Regions from separate parts of the Photorhabdus machadonis genome, predicted to be linked through region 2. Evidence: predicted binding sites of a transcription regulator. Region 2 holds the regulator's gene; the other holds the start of a gene.

Region 1 (7,500 bases), 2.2 Mb from region 2:
CGGTGTTATCAGTGGTTACGATATGACCTTTGAAGCAACGTTAACTAAGTTGCACTATTTACTCAGTCAACCCTATAGCAGTGAAAAAATTCGTTATTTCATGCAACAAAATTTACGTGGTGAATTAAGTTATGCCGACAAATAATCTGGGAAAGAGATGAAAACAGCCCTATTACTTATTGACCTACAGAACGATTTCTGTACCGGCGGTGCGTTAGCCGTAAAAGAGAGTGAGCACGTCATTGATGTTGCAAATCAGGCAATTGATATCTGTCTAAAACACAATATCAGCATTATTGCCACCCAAGACTGGCACCCTGCTGAACATATGAGCTTCGCAGTAAACTCCGGTCAGAAAATCGGGGATATCGGTATATTGAACGGTATTCCGCAAGTGTGGTGGCCAGAACACTGTGTTCAGGGGCAGCATGGCGCTGATTTCCATCCACAACTGAACAAGCAGGCCATTATTGAGATTTTCTACAAAGGCGAAAATCCACAAATCGACAGCTACAGTGCTTTCTTTGACAACGGCCATCAAAGCAAAACCCGGCTTGACAACTGGTTGCAAACAGAGAAAATTGAGCGCCTGTTTATTATTGGTATCGCCACTGATTATTGTGTGAAGTTTACCGCGCTGGATGCACTGGCATTAGGTTATGAAACCTGGGTAATTGCTGATGGTTGCCGGGGGGTTAATCTCAGTCCAGGCGACAGCCAATCCGCACTCAAAGAGATAAACGCGCAAGGTGCGATACTGATAGAACTTACCCAACTAGAAAGCGCCCTTTTCTGATACTAATCAAGGCCAGGCTGAGTTTAACAAACTCAGCCTTTTCATATCCATCTTGCGAAGATTACGGCTTGAATGTCGCCACCATTTCAGACTGAAAGGCCGCTTTCAGTTCTTGTTTACTCTTCATCACCAACTGACCATCAGTACCGATGGTCATATGTTCAGGTTCATGGTTATGCCTTGCTTGCCACAGCATAATCATTTGCAGGCTATTCTCTTTCTGCTCTACAGTTAAAGGAACACCATCCTGCCATTTACCCAGTTCAACTGCCTGAACCAAGCGTTGATATATCTCTGGTGTCATTACTGATAACAGATCATCCAGTTCCATTGATATTTCCTCATTATTTTCCAGAATTAGCTGAAACGATTTTTCTTACATAAATTAACGGCAATGCCGGCAATAATAAAATGCTTAACCTACTGTTTTCTCATCTGTATTTTCATCAGTGAAACTTAGCGCAGCCGAATTGATACAAAAACGTTCTCCTGTCGGTTTCGGGCCATCAGGGAACACATGCCCCAAATGAGCGTCACAATGGCGGCAACGAACTTCAATACGCTGCATATTATGACTATTATCATCAAGATACAGCACCGCATCATCACTGACAGGCTGGTAAAAACTCGGCCAACCGCAGCCCGAATCAAATTTAGTATTGGACAGAAATAACGGCTGCCCACAGCACAGACAATGATACATGCCACTTTTTTTATTATGTAACAATTTCCCCGAAAATGGCGGTTCCGTCCCGGCATTCTGGGTCACATGCCGCTGAATATCAGTAAGTTCTGTATAAAGGGAAACATCAGGATTCTTAGCCATAACGACCACCTTAATAAGACTCATGTTTTCAATAAAATCAAATGATAATAACAAAAGATTAACATTACATCAGTGGAATCTATTTTAAGCGGTTAACTGAAGATGTTTATCCTACTATATTGTGATGTGACTCGCATATCTAACCGATTAACTTTCAATATCTGTCGGTGCCCCGATAATGATGAGCTAATCGATTGCTGGTACCGTATAGCAAGCGTCTGAATGGTGTACTCAAAGTCGATGTTTTTCGACTATTGACACGATTCCGCTTGACGGCTGGCAAGGTTTTGGTAACTTTAGTAATAATTTTTAATTCACTAAAAAATAGCTGGTGGAACACTATGACTATCAAAGTAGGTATCAACGGTTTTGGTCGTATTGGCCGTATTGTTTTCCGTGCTGCACAAGAACGTTCAGACATCGAAATCGTCGCAATCAACGATTTGCTGGACGCCGAATACATGGCTTACATGCTGAAATACGATTCAACTCACGGTCGCTTCAATGGAACGGTTGAAGTAAAAGGCGGCCATCTGGTTGTTAACGGTAAAACTATCCGTGTTACAGCAGAGAGAGATCCCGCTAACCTGAAATGGGATGAAGTGGGCGTTGATGTTGTTGCAGAAGCAACAGGTATCTTCCTGACTGATGAAACTGCACGTAAGCACATCACTGCGGGTGCGAAAAAAGTGGTTCTGACTGGCCCGTCCAAAGATGACACACCTATGTTTGTTATGGGGGTTAACCACAAAGCTTACGCAGGCCAGGACATTGTTTCCAATGCCTCTTGCACCACTAACTGTCTGGCGCCGCTGGCTAAAGTTATCAATGATAAATTCGGCATCGTTGAAGGCCTGATGACCACTGTTCACGCAACCACTGCGACGCAGAAAACAGTGGATGGCCCTTCTGCGAAAGATTGGCGTGGTGGTCGTGGTGCCGCTCAGAATATCATCCCATCTTCTACCGGTGCGGCGAAAGCAGTAGGTAAAGTTATCCCTGAGCTGAACGGTAAACTGACCGGTATGGCTTTCCGTGTTCCTACGCCTAACGTCTCTGTTGTTGATCTGACTGTACGTCTGGAAAAACCAGCGACTTATCAGCAAATCTGTGATGCCATCAAAGACGCGGCTGAAGGTGAACTGCAAGGCGTTCTGGGTTACACCGAAGATGACGTGGTGTCTAACGATTTCAACGGCGAAAAACTGACTTCTGTATTTGATGCAAAAGCCGGTATCGCTCTGAATGACAATTTTGTGAAACTGGTTTCCTGGTATGACAACGAAACAGGTTACTCTAACAAAGTTCTGGATCTGATCACTCACATCTCTAAATAACTGAGTTATCACCCTGCCTGAAAAGAGCTGCCTTTCCTGGCAGCTCTTTTATTTTAATCTGCTTACAACATGCGTTATTCTTGGGCCATGCAATATGCCTGCTGTGGGTTTATAAGGTCATAACACATGAGTGATAAAATTTTTGCGTTACCGATTGCAGAGCAGATCTCCCCTTCCATCAGTCAACGGAATATAGATGGCTTCCCATTGATAGTCGTGTCTCATCCTAAAGTTCGTGGCGCAATCAGCCAGCAAGGGGCGCACCTCATCGCCTGGCAACCCAGTGATGAAGAGCCGGGATTGTGGTTAAGCAGGAAGACAGCATTTAAAGCAGGCACTGCTATCCGTGGGGGTATTCCTATTTGTTGGCCCTGGTTTGGCCCCGTAAGAACACCAAATCACGGTTTTGCCAGAACGCTTCCCTGGGAATTCAGTGCACATAATGAACATGAAAATGGCGTAATATTAACCTTCACACTGAGAGACAACGAATATACCCGTAAATTGTGGCCTTATGATTTTACCTTGATTGCCCGCTTCAAACTGTGTGAAACCTGTGAAGTGGAGCTGGAAACCTATGGTGATTATCAGGCAACCTGCGCTCTGCACACTTATCTGAATGTAGGCAATATTAATCGGATTTCAGTCAGTGGTCTGGGTAAACATTTTATTGATACTATTGCTGACAAAGAGCAATACACAACAGGAGAAGATCTTACTTTCACCGGCCACACTGACCGCATCTATACAGCACCAGAAGATTTTAATCTGATAAGAGATAACTCATTGAAACGAACAATTGAAATTCACCATTACCATCACAGTGATGTTGTATGCTGGAATCCCGGTGCTGAGTTATCGAATAATATGAAAGATATGTGTGATGAAGGTTACAAAAATATGATTTGTGTAGAAACAGCCCGTATAAATAAACCGTTAATTGCCAAAAATGATCGCCCAGCCCACATTTCAGTTGTCATTCGCTGCCGGAAAGACCATCAATAAATATCTCAAAAAAAACCACAAAAAAGACTGAATACAATCCGGTGAATTCAGTCTCTATCCGGTATTATCGTTTCGGGTAATTAAAAACTATATGTAATACCTGTCCAAACGATACTTGAATATGATTTATCAACCATTGGGCTATCTTTAATTTCATCCGGTAGCCATTCAACCCGCCCCATCATAAATACAGACCATGTCTGGTTAAATTCATAATTGGCAGATAATTCCAGATAGGGAGTCCAACTATCACTTGGAGTATATTTTTCCAACCCGCTACGATGTGATTCACGCTCTTTAATTCCATATTCGTAACGATTTTGTTTTTTACTATTCCAGACCACACCTAATCCTGGTTGTAACGACAAACTCCCTATTTCAAAGTCATATAAATATGCCAGGTCAACCGTGATCCCTTTACTTTTACCTAAAGTATCCGCCGAAAAAGAACTGCGTAACGTTCCCCAATCTTCAATATGACGATAACTAAAACCGCCCATCATGGTATCGTGACGTTTATCTAGCTTTTTCAGCTGCTTATCTTCATTATCTTTTGGGCTGAAACTTTGAGGATAATAATATACATCCAAAGATAATTTGTCTTTCGGTTCGTTCCACAAATAATACCCAGCAGCTAAAGTATGAAAATAGAAATTGTCAGTTTCATAATTAACCATTGGAACAGGTAACACTTTATCTTCACTCTTTACTCCCTTATAAGGTGGTGACTGAGCTAGAACAGATGCGCCAACTGACCACTGCCCTGCATAAGCTACCGATGAAGAAAAACAAAAAGTGATGGCTGCCGCTAGAACTTTTGTTTTGTTGATCATTATAAACTATTTCCTATAAAACAATTATGCGATTGTCTATTATCAAGTGTAAGTGTAAGAGATCATTTCCCCTATTTCCAAGTAATAACGTAGTATTTCTGCCCAGAAAGCACTATATGTCTAAATTCCGCTTAATTTTCCTCACAAAAACAAACAAATCTATATGTGAAACACAGATATATTCATTTAATGGAATAGATAACTTATATTCTGTAATAATACCAGCAATAAATTATTATTTATCATTCTCTTTATCAGAACAAAACCATCCTGTCTGATAGTTAGCGATATTGATATTTAACGACATATAGATACCGGGACCCGATCCGCCAATGCACACAACAATTCATAACCAATAGTTCCAAGGATCTCTGCCACATCATCCACTGGCAGGTTTTGCCCCCATAATTCAACAGGACTGCTAATTTGGGCCTGCGGACAAGGCGTCAAATCCACTGACAACATATCCATTGATACTGCACCTAGCACCTGAGTTCTGACGCCATCGACAATAACCGGTGTTCCCGTCATTGCTCTACGGGGGTAGCCATCAGCATAACCACAGGCAACGGTACCGACTCTAATAGGACCTGATGCTGTATATTTACCGCCATAGCCCACTTTTTCCCCAGCCTTGAGATGCTGAATGGCAATAATCTCACTTTTCAGACTCATCACAGCTTTCAACCCAATATCCGCAATATCTTTCCACTTTCCACTGGGAGAAGCGCCATAAAGCACAATACCGGGACGTACCCAATCCCGATGAGTTTGCGGATACCACAGAGAAGCGGCTGAATTAGCCAAACATTGAGCAATATCCAAGCCCTGACTGACTGAATTAATAACGTTAAGTTGTTCAGTAACGCCAATTGCCTTATTATCTGCATTCGCAAAATGCGACATCAACGTGATTTGCCCAATCTGCCGGATACTCCTTGCCAGCAATAAAACCTCTCTATATTGATCCGCAGGAAACCCCAACCGATTCATGCCGCTGTTTAGTTTTAGATAAATATCGATTGGCCGACTCAAATTAGCCATCTCTATTACTTTAAGTTGCCAATGACTGTGTACCACCGTTGTCAACTGATACTGATCAATTATCGGCAAATCTTCCGGTTTGAAAAACCCCTCCAACAACAAGATCGGCCGCTGCCAACCCTGCTCCCGCAATAAAATGGCCTCATTTAACTCAAGTAAAGCAAATCCATCTGTCTGATCGAGATACCGCCATAGACAACGCAGGCCATGCCCATAAGCATTTGCTTTAACTACAGACCAGATTTTGCTATTACCGACCCTATTACGAATAGTCGCCAGGTTATTTTTCAACGCATCAAGATGAATCGTTGCCGAAATCGGACGTGGCATATCAGCCCCTCAGTTCAGTGTGCAATTGATGGTCCAATGGCCCTAATTTCGTATTGAAACCATTAACATAACGGAATACTGATAAATCATCAGAGGCAATGGAAGTCTTCTTACCGGAAATAAGATCAGCCAGTAACTGACTGGAACCACATGCCATTGTCCATCCTAACGTGCCATGTCCTGTATTGAGGTAGAGATTGTTATAGTCAGTCGGACCAACAATTGGAGTACCGTCTGGTGTCATTGGCCGTAAGCCTGTCCAGAAATTAGCCTGAGCAATATCGCCCCCGCCCGGATAGAGATCCTGCACCACCATTTTTAATGTTTCACAACGTGCTTTAAGCACATTCAAATTGAAGCCCACAACTTCTGCCATGCCGCCAACACGAATACGATTGTCAAACCGGGTGATCGCAATTTTGTATGTTTCATCCAACGCAGTCGAGACCGGAGCCCGTTCTGCGTCTACGATAGGCATAGTTAATGAATAACCTTTCAGTGGATATACCGGGATTTTAACAAGACCATTCAACAGTTCAGTGGAATAAGCCCCCATCGCAACAACATAGCTGTCTGCCGTCATAACACCATCTTCACACTGGACACCGGTAATACGATGCCCTTCTACCAGCAACTGTTTGACCTGTTTATTAAACAAAAACGTGACCCCAGCCGTTTCTGCTATTTTTGCCAATTCTTTGGTAAAAAGCTGACAATCCCCCGTTTCATCGTTCGGTAATTGTAAGCCTCCCGTCAGTTTATGAGCGACATGAGCCAGTGCCGGCTCGACCGTCGCCAGTTTATCTGCCGTTAACAGGTTGTAAGGCACACCTTCTTGCTCAAGAACCGCAATGTCATTCATCGCATTATCAAACTGCTTATTGGTGCGGAATAATTGAAGTGTGCCCCCCTGACGACCTTCGTATTGAATACCGGTATCTGCCCTTAACTGTTTGATACAGTCACGGCTGTACTCTGCCAGCCGTACCATCCGGCTTTTATTGATTGCATAGTGGCTGGCATCACAATTGCGCAACATCTGCCACATCCAGCGTAACTGAAACAACGAGCCATCAGGACGAATAGACAGTGGAGAATGACGTTGAAACATCCATTTAATCGCTTTCAATGGGATACCTGGCGCTCCCCACGGCGTCGCGTATCCCGGCGAGATCTGACCGGCATTCGCTGCGCTGGTTTCCTGTGCAGCACTTCCCTGACGATCAATAACGGTTACTTCATGACCTTGCTGTACCAAATACCAGGCACTGGTTACACCAATAACGCCACTACCTAAAACAAGGATTTTCATCACGGTCCCCTGATGAT
Region 2 (7,500 bases):
AGGTGAATTCCTTCTTCTACTTCGAATAAATTGATGAGTTGTGTTCGCCCTGGCGTTTTGCTGGTACGGGCGAGGCTTTTCTGTTTCGTCAGGGCATTTAACGCGCTGGATTTACCTGCGTTTGAACGACCGGCAAACGCGACTTCAATGCCCAGTTCTTGAGGTAGATGGCGAATATCAGGTGCGCTCGTGATAAAACGGGTCATATGATAGTTGTGGTTTTTGATGGTCAAAATGATTATCTCCCTGAGAAATGCACTGAATATATGCCAAAGGAGATTATACCGGTAGCCACTGTTGGTTGACAGGATTAAAAATAATGACATATTTCTGATGGGTTAAGCCAAATTTGCTATTTTGCCGTCAATTATTGCCTTATTTGTGAAATAAAATCTGATCTATTGTGAGAGGATAAATTTTTATCCAAGGCATCAACCGATTGATATCGTAAATGTAAGTAAATATTGAGCACTATGCTGAGGAGATTATTAGAATTGATTTCAGCTTGTGTTGTTGACCTTAATATATAGGAATCCAGAATGTTTAAACGTATTTTAGTGACGCTTGTAACTGCATGTTCTCTGAGCGCAATGGCACCTTTGGCTCTGGCTGTGGGTGAAACCCATGTGAAGCTGACGACAACAGAGGGTAATATTGAACTGGAATTAAATAGCCAGAAAGCGCCGATTACAACCAAAAACTTTATTGAATACGTCAATGAGGGTTATTATAACAACACAATTTTTCATCGGGTGATCCCGGGATTTATGGTTCAGGGGGGCGGTTTTACCAAAGACTTGCAGCAGAAAGCGACTAAAGAATCCATTAAAAATGAAGCGGATAATGGGCTGCGTAATTTACGCGGAACGATTTCTATGGCGCGTACTGCTGATAAAGACAGTGCGACTAGCCAATTTTTTATCAACGTAGCAGATAATGCTTTCCTTGATCATGGTCAGCGTGACTTTGGCTATGCAGTATTTGGTAAGGTCGTAAAAGGTATGGATGTTGTAGATAAAATTTCTCAAGTAAAAACTGAAAATGTTGGTCCTTATCAGAATGTGCCGGTGAAACCCGTGGTGATCCTGTCTGCTAAGATTGTTCCTTAACTTCTTTCTGAGACATTAATGATCAACTGCGATTATGGCAGTTTTTGGTCTCTTGGGGCGTTTTCATCTGATGAATAATCGGGCCTTCGTTTGAATGAAGGCCCGTTTTACAGTTATTCATACATTTTCTTGGTGAATTCTTTATTTCTTCGGTTCGTGGATAATATCTGTCTTTGTAGCATTTTTTCTCTTTACTCTCGCAGTGAACACCATTACTCAAAGTGTAGGATGAAAGGTCAACATCTTTCCCATCACCAATTATTTCTTTCAGGCGCTCCGATACTTTTTTCCCTAAATATCTTTCGGTGAGTTTTAGCGATAAGCCTTGCTGATCAGCGCAGTATGCTCCTTTTTTATCACAAATAACCCCTTGTACCGGAAAGAAAATATTTGCAGATTTAGTTATAGCCAGCGTGGGGAAGGACAGCAAAAAAAGAGATGCTATAGCCAGTTTTGTCTTCATAACAATTACCTTACTTATTGAATATCAAAATAGAGCCTATGTTTTGTAGCGGTATCAGAGTACGTTGATTGAGGAAAAAGTAATCATTGATTTTGTTACACTATGCTACAAGTGCTTATGTGCTATGATAGCCGCCCCGTTGTCGTTAGGCCGTTTTACCTGAAATCATGTTGTTCATGATAAAACAAGTTGCAGGATTGGCAGGACAACAAATACAGCGATAAAAATGGGTAGGATAGACTCCTATGTTATTAATAATAGATAACTATGATTCTTTTACGTATAACTTATATCAATATTTTTGTGAATTAGGAACAGATGTTTTAGTCAAGCGCAATGATGAATTACAGCTTGAAGATATTGAGCGATTGGCACCTACACATCTGGTTATTTCCCCAGGCCCTTGTACCCCAAATGAAGCAGGAATTTCTCTGGTTGCGATTTCTCATTTTTCGGATAAATTGCCGATTCTGGGTGTTTGTCTTGGGCATCAGGCAATTGGGCAGGCATTCGGGGCCAGTGTGGTAAAAGCCAGGGAAGTGATGCATGGGAAAACTTCTGCCATTCATCATAATCAGCAAGGTGTGTTCAAAGGACTAAACCGGCCATTAACGGTTACCCGTTACCATTCATTGGTGATTGCTGCAGAGACTTTACCCGCCGTTTTTGAAGTCACTGCATGGAGTCAGCATAACGGCAATGTAGATGAGATTATGGGAATTCGTCATCGTACTCTGCCCCTGGAAGGTGTGCAGTTCCATCCTGAAAGTATTCTCAGTGAACAAGGGCACCAGCTACTGAGTAACTTTCTTAGATATTAACCCGATACCAATAATTTCTTCATTTATTCATCTTTTTCATTTGCCCATCTTTGATTTTTTATGCATATTAAATGATTATATTTTCATTTTTGAATGGCGTATATATAAAAAACGGGTGGGAAAATGATGGAGCATGCTGGAGTAAACAGAAATACATACGATCAAGTCATGTTGCCAATTTATTCACCGGCCCAGTTTATACCGGTGAAAGGGCAAGGCAGTCGTGTATGGGATCAGCAAGGGAAAGAATATATTGATTTTGCCGGTGGTATTGCTGTTATGGCTTTGGGGCATTGTCACCCTGCATTAGTGGATGTTTTAACGCAGCAAGGGGAGAAACTTTGGCATATCAGTAATATTTTCACCAGTGAACCAGCTTTGATACTCGCGCAGAAACTGATTGATGCAACTTTTGCGGAGCGGGTATTTTTTGCCAACTCGGGAGCGGAAGCGAATGAAGCCGCATTTAAGCTGGCGCGTCACTATGCTATTACCCGTTACCATCCATATAAAACCAAAATCATCGCATTCCATCAGGGTTTTCATGGTCGTACTCTGTTTACTGTCTCTGTTGGTGGTCAACCAAAATACGCTGATGGTTTTGGGCCAAAACCCGCAGATATTATTCATGTGCCTTTTAATGACTTAAATGCAGTAAAGGCGGTCATGGATGATCATACTTGCGCTGTTGTATTAGAACCTGTTCAGGGTGAAGGGGGAGTCACGCCGGCGACACCCGCATTTATTCATGGGTTGCGTGAACTTTGCGATAAGCATCAGGTACTGCTGGTATTTGATGAAGTACAAAGTGGGATGGGACGTACCGGTAAGTTATTTTCTTATATGTATTATGATGTTGTGCCGGACATTATCACCACAGCGAAAGCATTGGGAAGTGGTTTCCCTGTTAGCGCTATGCTGACTACGGCGAATATCGCTTCGGCGATGGCACCGGGGACTCACGGCACAACTTATGGTGGTAATCCGCTGGCTTGCGCGGTTGCAAATGCCGCTTTTGACATTATCAATACGCCAGAGGTCTTGAATGGTGTTGAAAAACGGCATCATTTGATTGTGAATTTTCTGAACGATATCAATCAAAAATATTCGATATTTGGTGAAATCCGTGGCAAGGGATTGCTGATTGGTGCGGAACTAAAAGCGCAGTATCAGGGAAAATCTAAAGAGATCCTGCAACTGGCGGCTGAAAATGGTCTGATGTTATTGAGTGCTGGTAGTGATGTACTGCGTTTCACGCCTTCGCTGATTATCAGTGAAGAGGAGATAGCCCAAGGGATGGAACGGCTGGAGAAGGCAATTAGCCAGTTGGTGTAACAAGGATAAGAGAAATCAGCGCAGTATCATGCGCTGATTAATCCGGAATTAACGTGTACCGTAAACAACAATTGTTTTGCCGTGTGCGGAGATCAGGTTTTGATCTTCCAGCATTTTCAGAATACGGCCAACCGTTTCACGGGAACAGCCAACAATCTGGCCAATTTCCTGACGAGTGATTTTGATTTGCATCCCGTCAGGGTGAGTCATTGCATCGGGTTGTTTCGCCAGATTCAGTAAAGTCTGAGCAATCCGGCCGGTCACATCCAGGAAAGCCAGGTTACCGACTTTCTCAGAAGTTGTTTGCAAACGGCTTGCCATTTGGGCAGATAAACGCATTAAAATATCCGGGTTTACCTGAATCAGTTGACGGAATTTTTTATAGGAAATTTCCGCTACTTCACAGGCGCTTTTGGCCCGTACCCAGGCTGTACGCTCTTGTCCTTCTTCAAATAATCCAAGTTCGCCAATGAAATCTCCCTGGTTTAAATAGGAGAGGATCATCTCTTTGCCTTCTTCATCTTTAATCAAAACTGCAACAGAACCTTTTACGATGTAGTAAAGCGTCTCTGCTTTTTCGCCTTGATGAATAAGCGTGCTTTTGGATGGATATTTATGAATATGGCAGTGTGACAAAAACCATTCAAGAGTGGGGTCTGTTTGTGGCTTGCCGAGAACCATTCGCTTCATCCTCTGTTGTTATCGCTGCCTAAATAACACGAGAACCTAAAAGTTTCTCGTCAGGCTGGCATATAAAGACACTAGCTTAACATATTAGTTTGCTGAAAAACCGACAGGTGAGGGTTTTATATAGGTTATCTGAAATTTGAAACTTGAGTATTGATCTTAACCCACATATACCTGGACCTGCTTCTGTTTTTAACACAGGAAAAGGTTTCTGTCTTGTCTTGTATTGTTTCAGCACAATAAACTGCTCATTAGATTGCCAGTTTAATACTGAAAGAGTAGGCTTTGATGCAAAAAATGACTTAAGAGGTACTTATGCAAGCGCGGGTAAAATGGGTTGAAGGGTTGTCTCTTTTGGGGGAGTCGTCTTCGGGCCATCAGATCATGATGGATGGAAATGCTGGTGATAAGGCACCAAGCCCAATGGAAATGGTATTAATGGCAGTGGGTGGTTGCAGCACGATTGATGTTATTTCTATTTTACAGAAAGGCAGATATGACCTAAAAGATTGTGAAGTGAAATTAACCTCCCGCCGTCGTGAAGAGGCACCACGCTTGTTTACTTCTATTAATCTGCATTTTATTGTTACCGGCAAGGATTTAACAGAGAAAGCGGTTGAACGTGCCGTCACGCTTTCTGCTGAGAAATATTGTTCTGTTTCGTTGATGTTGGGGAAATCAGTTGAGCTTACCCACAGCTTTGAAATTAAAGAGACAGATTAAGATATTATTTCCTGATTGAAAAATAACGACAGGTAACTAATATCAGTTACCTGTTTTTTTAACTGAATAATATAAGAAGTGGATTCAAACACTGGGTTTTCTAGATTTATCCCAGGTTTTGATCAACAAATTTTTTCCCCTTCCAGTAATCGCTGTACCAATGGTGTCATAATTAATTCCATGGCCAGTCCCATTTTTCCGCCGGGAACCACGATGGTATTAATACTTGAAACGAATGAGCCCTGTAACATGGATAACAAATACGGGAAATCAATTTGAGTCAGATCACGGAAACGGATGACGATAAAACTTTCATCCAGAGAAGGAATGGCTTTGGCTGAAAATGGATTGGACGTATCAACAGTCGGGACGCGCTGGAAATTTATATGTGTCCGGGAAAATTGGGGGGTAATGTAGTTAATATAATCATCCATAGAACGAACAACGGAATCCATCACGGCTTCCTGTGAGTGTCCCCGTTCTCCGGTATCGCGGATAAGTTTCTGTATCCATTCAAGGTTGACAATCGGCACCACCCCCACCAGCAGATCGACATGACTGGCAACATTATGTTGTGGTGTTACCACGCCACCGTGCAGGCCTTCATAAAACAGCACATCGGTCTGCTTTGGTAAGGTTTCCCACGGAGTAAATGTACCGGGGAGCTGGTTGTAAGGCACTGCGTCATCATAGGTGTGAAGGTACTTACGGCAGCGGCCTTCACCGGTCTCACCATAGTCAATCATGGTTTTCTCCAGCATGCCAAAATCATTGGCTTCTGGCCCAAAATAACTGATATGTCTGCCTTGCTCTTTGGCTTTACGGATTGCTGCGTCCATTTCAGGGCGGGTATAACGGTGGAAACTGTCTCCTTCTATCTGTGCTGCGCTGATGTTAAGTTGCTGGAAAATCTTACGGAAAGCTAAACTGGTTGTTGTTGTTCCGGCACCGCTGGAGCCGGTAATCGCAATAATTGGATGTTTGGCGGACATAAGCAGTAAACTCCATAGTGTTAAGAATGGAACATTTCTTTTGGCATAATATTGATGCTCTCATGCAGTTCAGACCACACCAGCATAACATCCCCCTGTTCCAACTGACGACGTATGTCAGCGACTTTCTGCTCAAGGGATTTTTCATCTTCGCCGTAGTCAGTGCCTTCCCGCAGGATAAAACTCTCTATCAAATTTAGCAGAGTTTCTGGTTCCAGTTGTTGCCATGGAATAATCATCGTTGTTGCTCCGGATAAGATGACAGCCAGCTTGGAATACGTTGTTCCAGCCACATTTGTGGTTTCTTCAGTGAACCACTGACAAAGCCGACATGTCCACCGTATTCTGTTAATTGGTATTCAATATTTTTGGGTAGTGTTTTGAGGTCGGGAACGACTTCCGGTGTCATAAAAGGATCGTCTTTTGCATGAATAATCAACAGTGGCACAGTAATGTCAGGCAGGCGTGGCAGAGCGCTGCACTGGCGGTAGTAGTCCGCTGCATCTTTAAAACAGTGGATTTTTGCGGTCACAATTTCATCAAATTCTCGAATATGCTTCAATCCTTTTACCTGAGACAGATTGATAGGTAGCGAACCCGGGTAGCGGAGCAATTTGCGGGTAACATTACGTTTTAGATTGTTAAGCAAATAGCGCTCGTAAACCTGAGAAAATCCTTTTTCTATCCGGCTGGAACAGGCTTCTAACATCAGAGGGGCAGAAACAATGACTGCTGCATTGAGCTGGGCCTGCGTTTTTTCTTCTGCCAGATAGCAGGCCAGCATATTACCGCCGACTGAATAACCCACGGCTGAGGTTGGTATATCACCGTAGGTCTGTTTTAACCAGTTCAGAAAATAACGGGCATCGCTTGTTTCGCCAGAATGATAGAGACGTTTTTGGCGGTTCGGTTCACCACTGCATCCACGGAAATGCATGACAACGCCAAGCCAGCCTTTTTTCTGACAAGTATGAAGCAAACCGTGAGCATAAGGGCTATGGAAACTGCCTTCCAGACCATGAAACAGGATTAGCCGTGGCTTATGTGCTGCGGTTGCTGGATCTTCACTCCATGCCAGGTCAACAAAATCGTTATCTGGCAGATTAAGTCGTTGCCAGTAGGGTTGCAGTTCAGGATACCGCCGCACCAGACGCGGGAGCAATGTTTGCAAATGCGGATTACTGGCTCCGGTTAGAGGACGAAAGATATCGGACATAATGGTTTCGAGTTAAATTGATTAGTTATCTTGTATGGTGAATAACATACTGATATTTTCTGTGAAAGGGAAACGCCATTATTCAGGATGAAAGGAACCATTCATGACAGCAAGCCTGATTTTTTCATTAACAACTTTTTTGTTTATTTCTGCT

Evidence for each region. Region 2 encodes CRP, which controls carbon source genes, mostly activating them, when cyclic AMP is high. Its sites were predicted from a motif close to ATGTGANNNNNNTCACAT; they were not measured.
Region 1: a site for CRP is predicted at 1,742-1,759, ahead of msrB (peptide-methionine (R)-S-oxide reductase MsrB). Genes of this name have one in related genera too.

What each region holds. Positions count from the first base shown of each region.
Region 1 is NZ_CP199761.1:2,606,316-2,613,815, reverse strand. It holds gene ansA (asparaginase) at 1-145, shown strand, start outside; gene pncA (bifunctional nicotinamidase/pyrazinamidase) at 158-796, shown strand; gene ACUN2T_RS12460 (YeaC family protein) at 858-1,127, opposite strand; gene msrB (peptide-methionine (R)-S-oxide reductase MsrB) at 1,212-1,622, opposite strand; gene gapA (glyceraldehyde-3-phosphate dehydrogenase) at 1,964-2,959, shown strand; gene ACUN2T_RS12445 (D-hexose-6-phosphate mutarotase) at 3,086-3,964, shown strand; gene ACUN2T_RS12440 (MipA/OmpV family protein) at 4,045-4,797, opposite strand; gene dadX (catabolic alanine racemase DadX) at 5,095-6,171, opposite strand; gene ACUN2T_RS12430 (D-amino acid dehydrogenase) at 6,173-7,483, opposite strand.
Region 2 is NZ_CP199761.1:424,969-432,468, forward strand. It holds gene yihA (ribosome biogenesis GTP-binding protein YihA/YsxC) at 1-233, opposite strand, end outside; gene ppiA (peptidylprolyl isomerase A) at 540-1,109, shown strand; gene ACUN2T_RS02105 (YcgJ family protein) at 1,132-1,572, opposite strand; gene ACUN2T_RS02110 (aminodeoxychorismate synthase component II) at 1,818-2,393, shown strand; gene argD (bifunctional acetylornithine/succinyldiaminopimelate transaminase) at 2,517-3,728, shown strand; gene crp (cAMP-activated global transcriptional regulator CRP) at 3,777-4,409, opposite strand; gene ACUN2T_RS02125 (OsmC family protein) at 4,731-5,138, shown strand; gene ACUN2T_RS02130 (phosphoribulokinase) at 5,261-6,130, opposite strand; gene ACUN2T_RS02135 (YheU family protein) at 6,151-6,369, opposite strand; gene ACUN2T_RS02140 (hydrolase) at 6,366-7,346, opposite strand; gene ACUN2T_RS02145 (LysE family translocator) at 7,450-7,500, shown strand, end outside.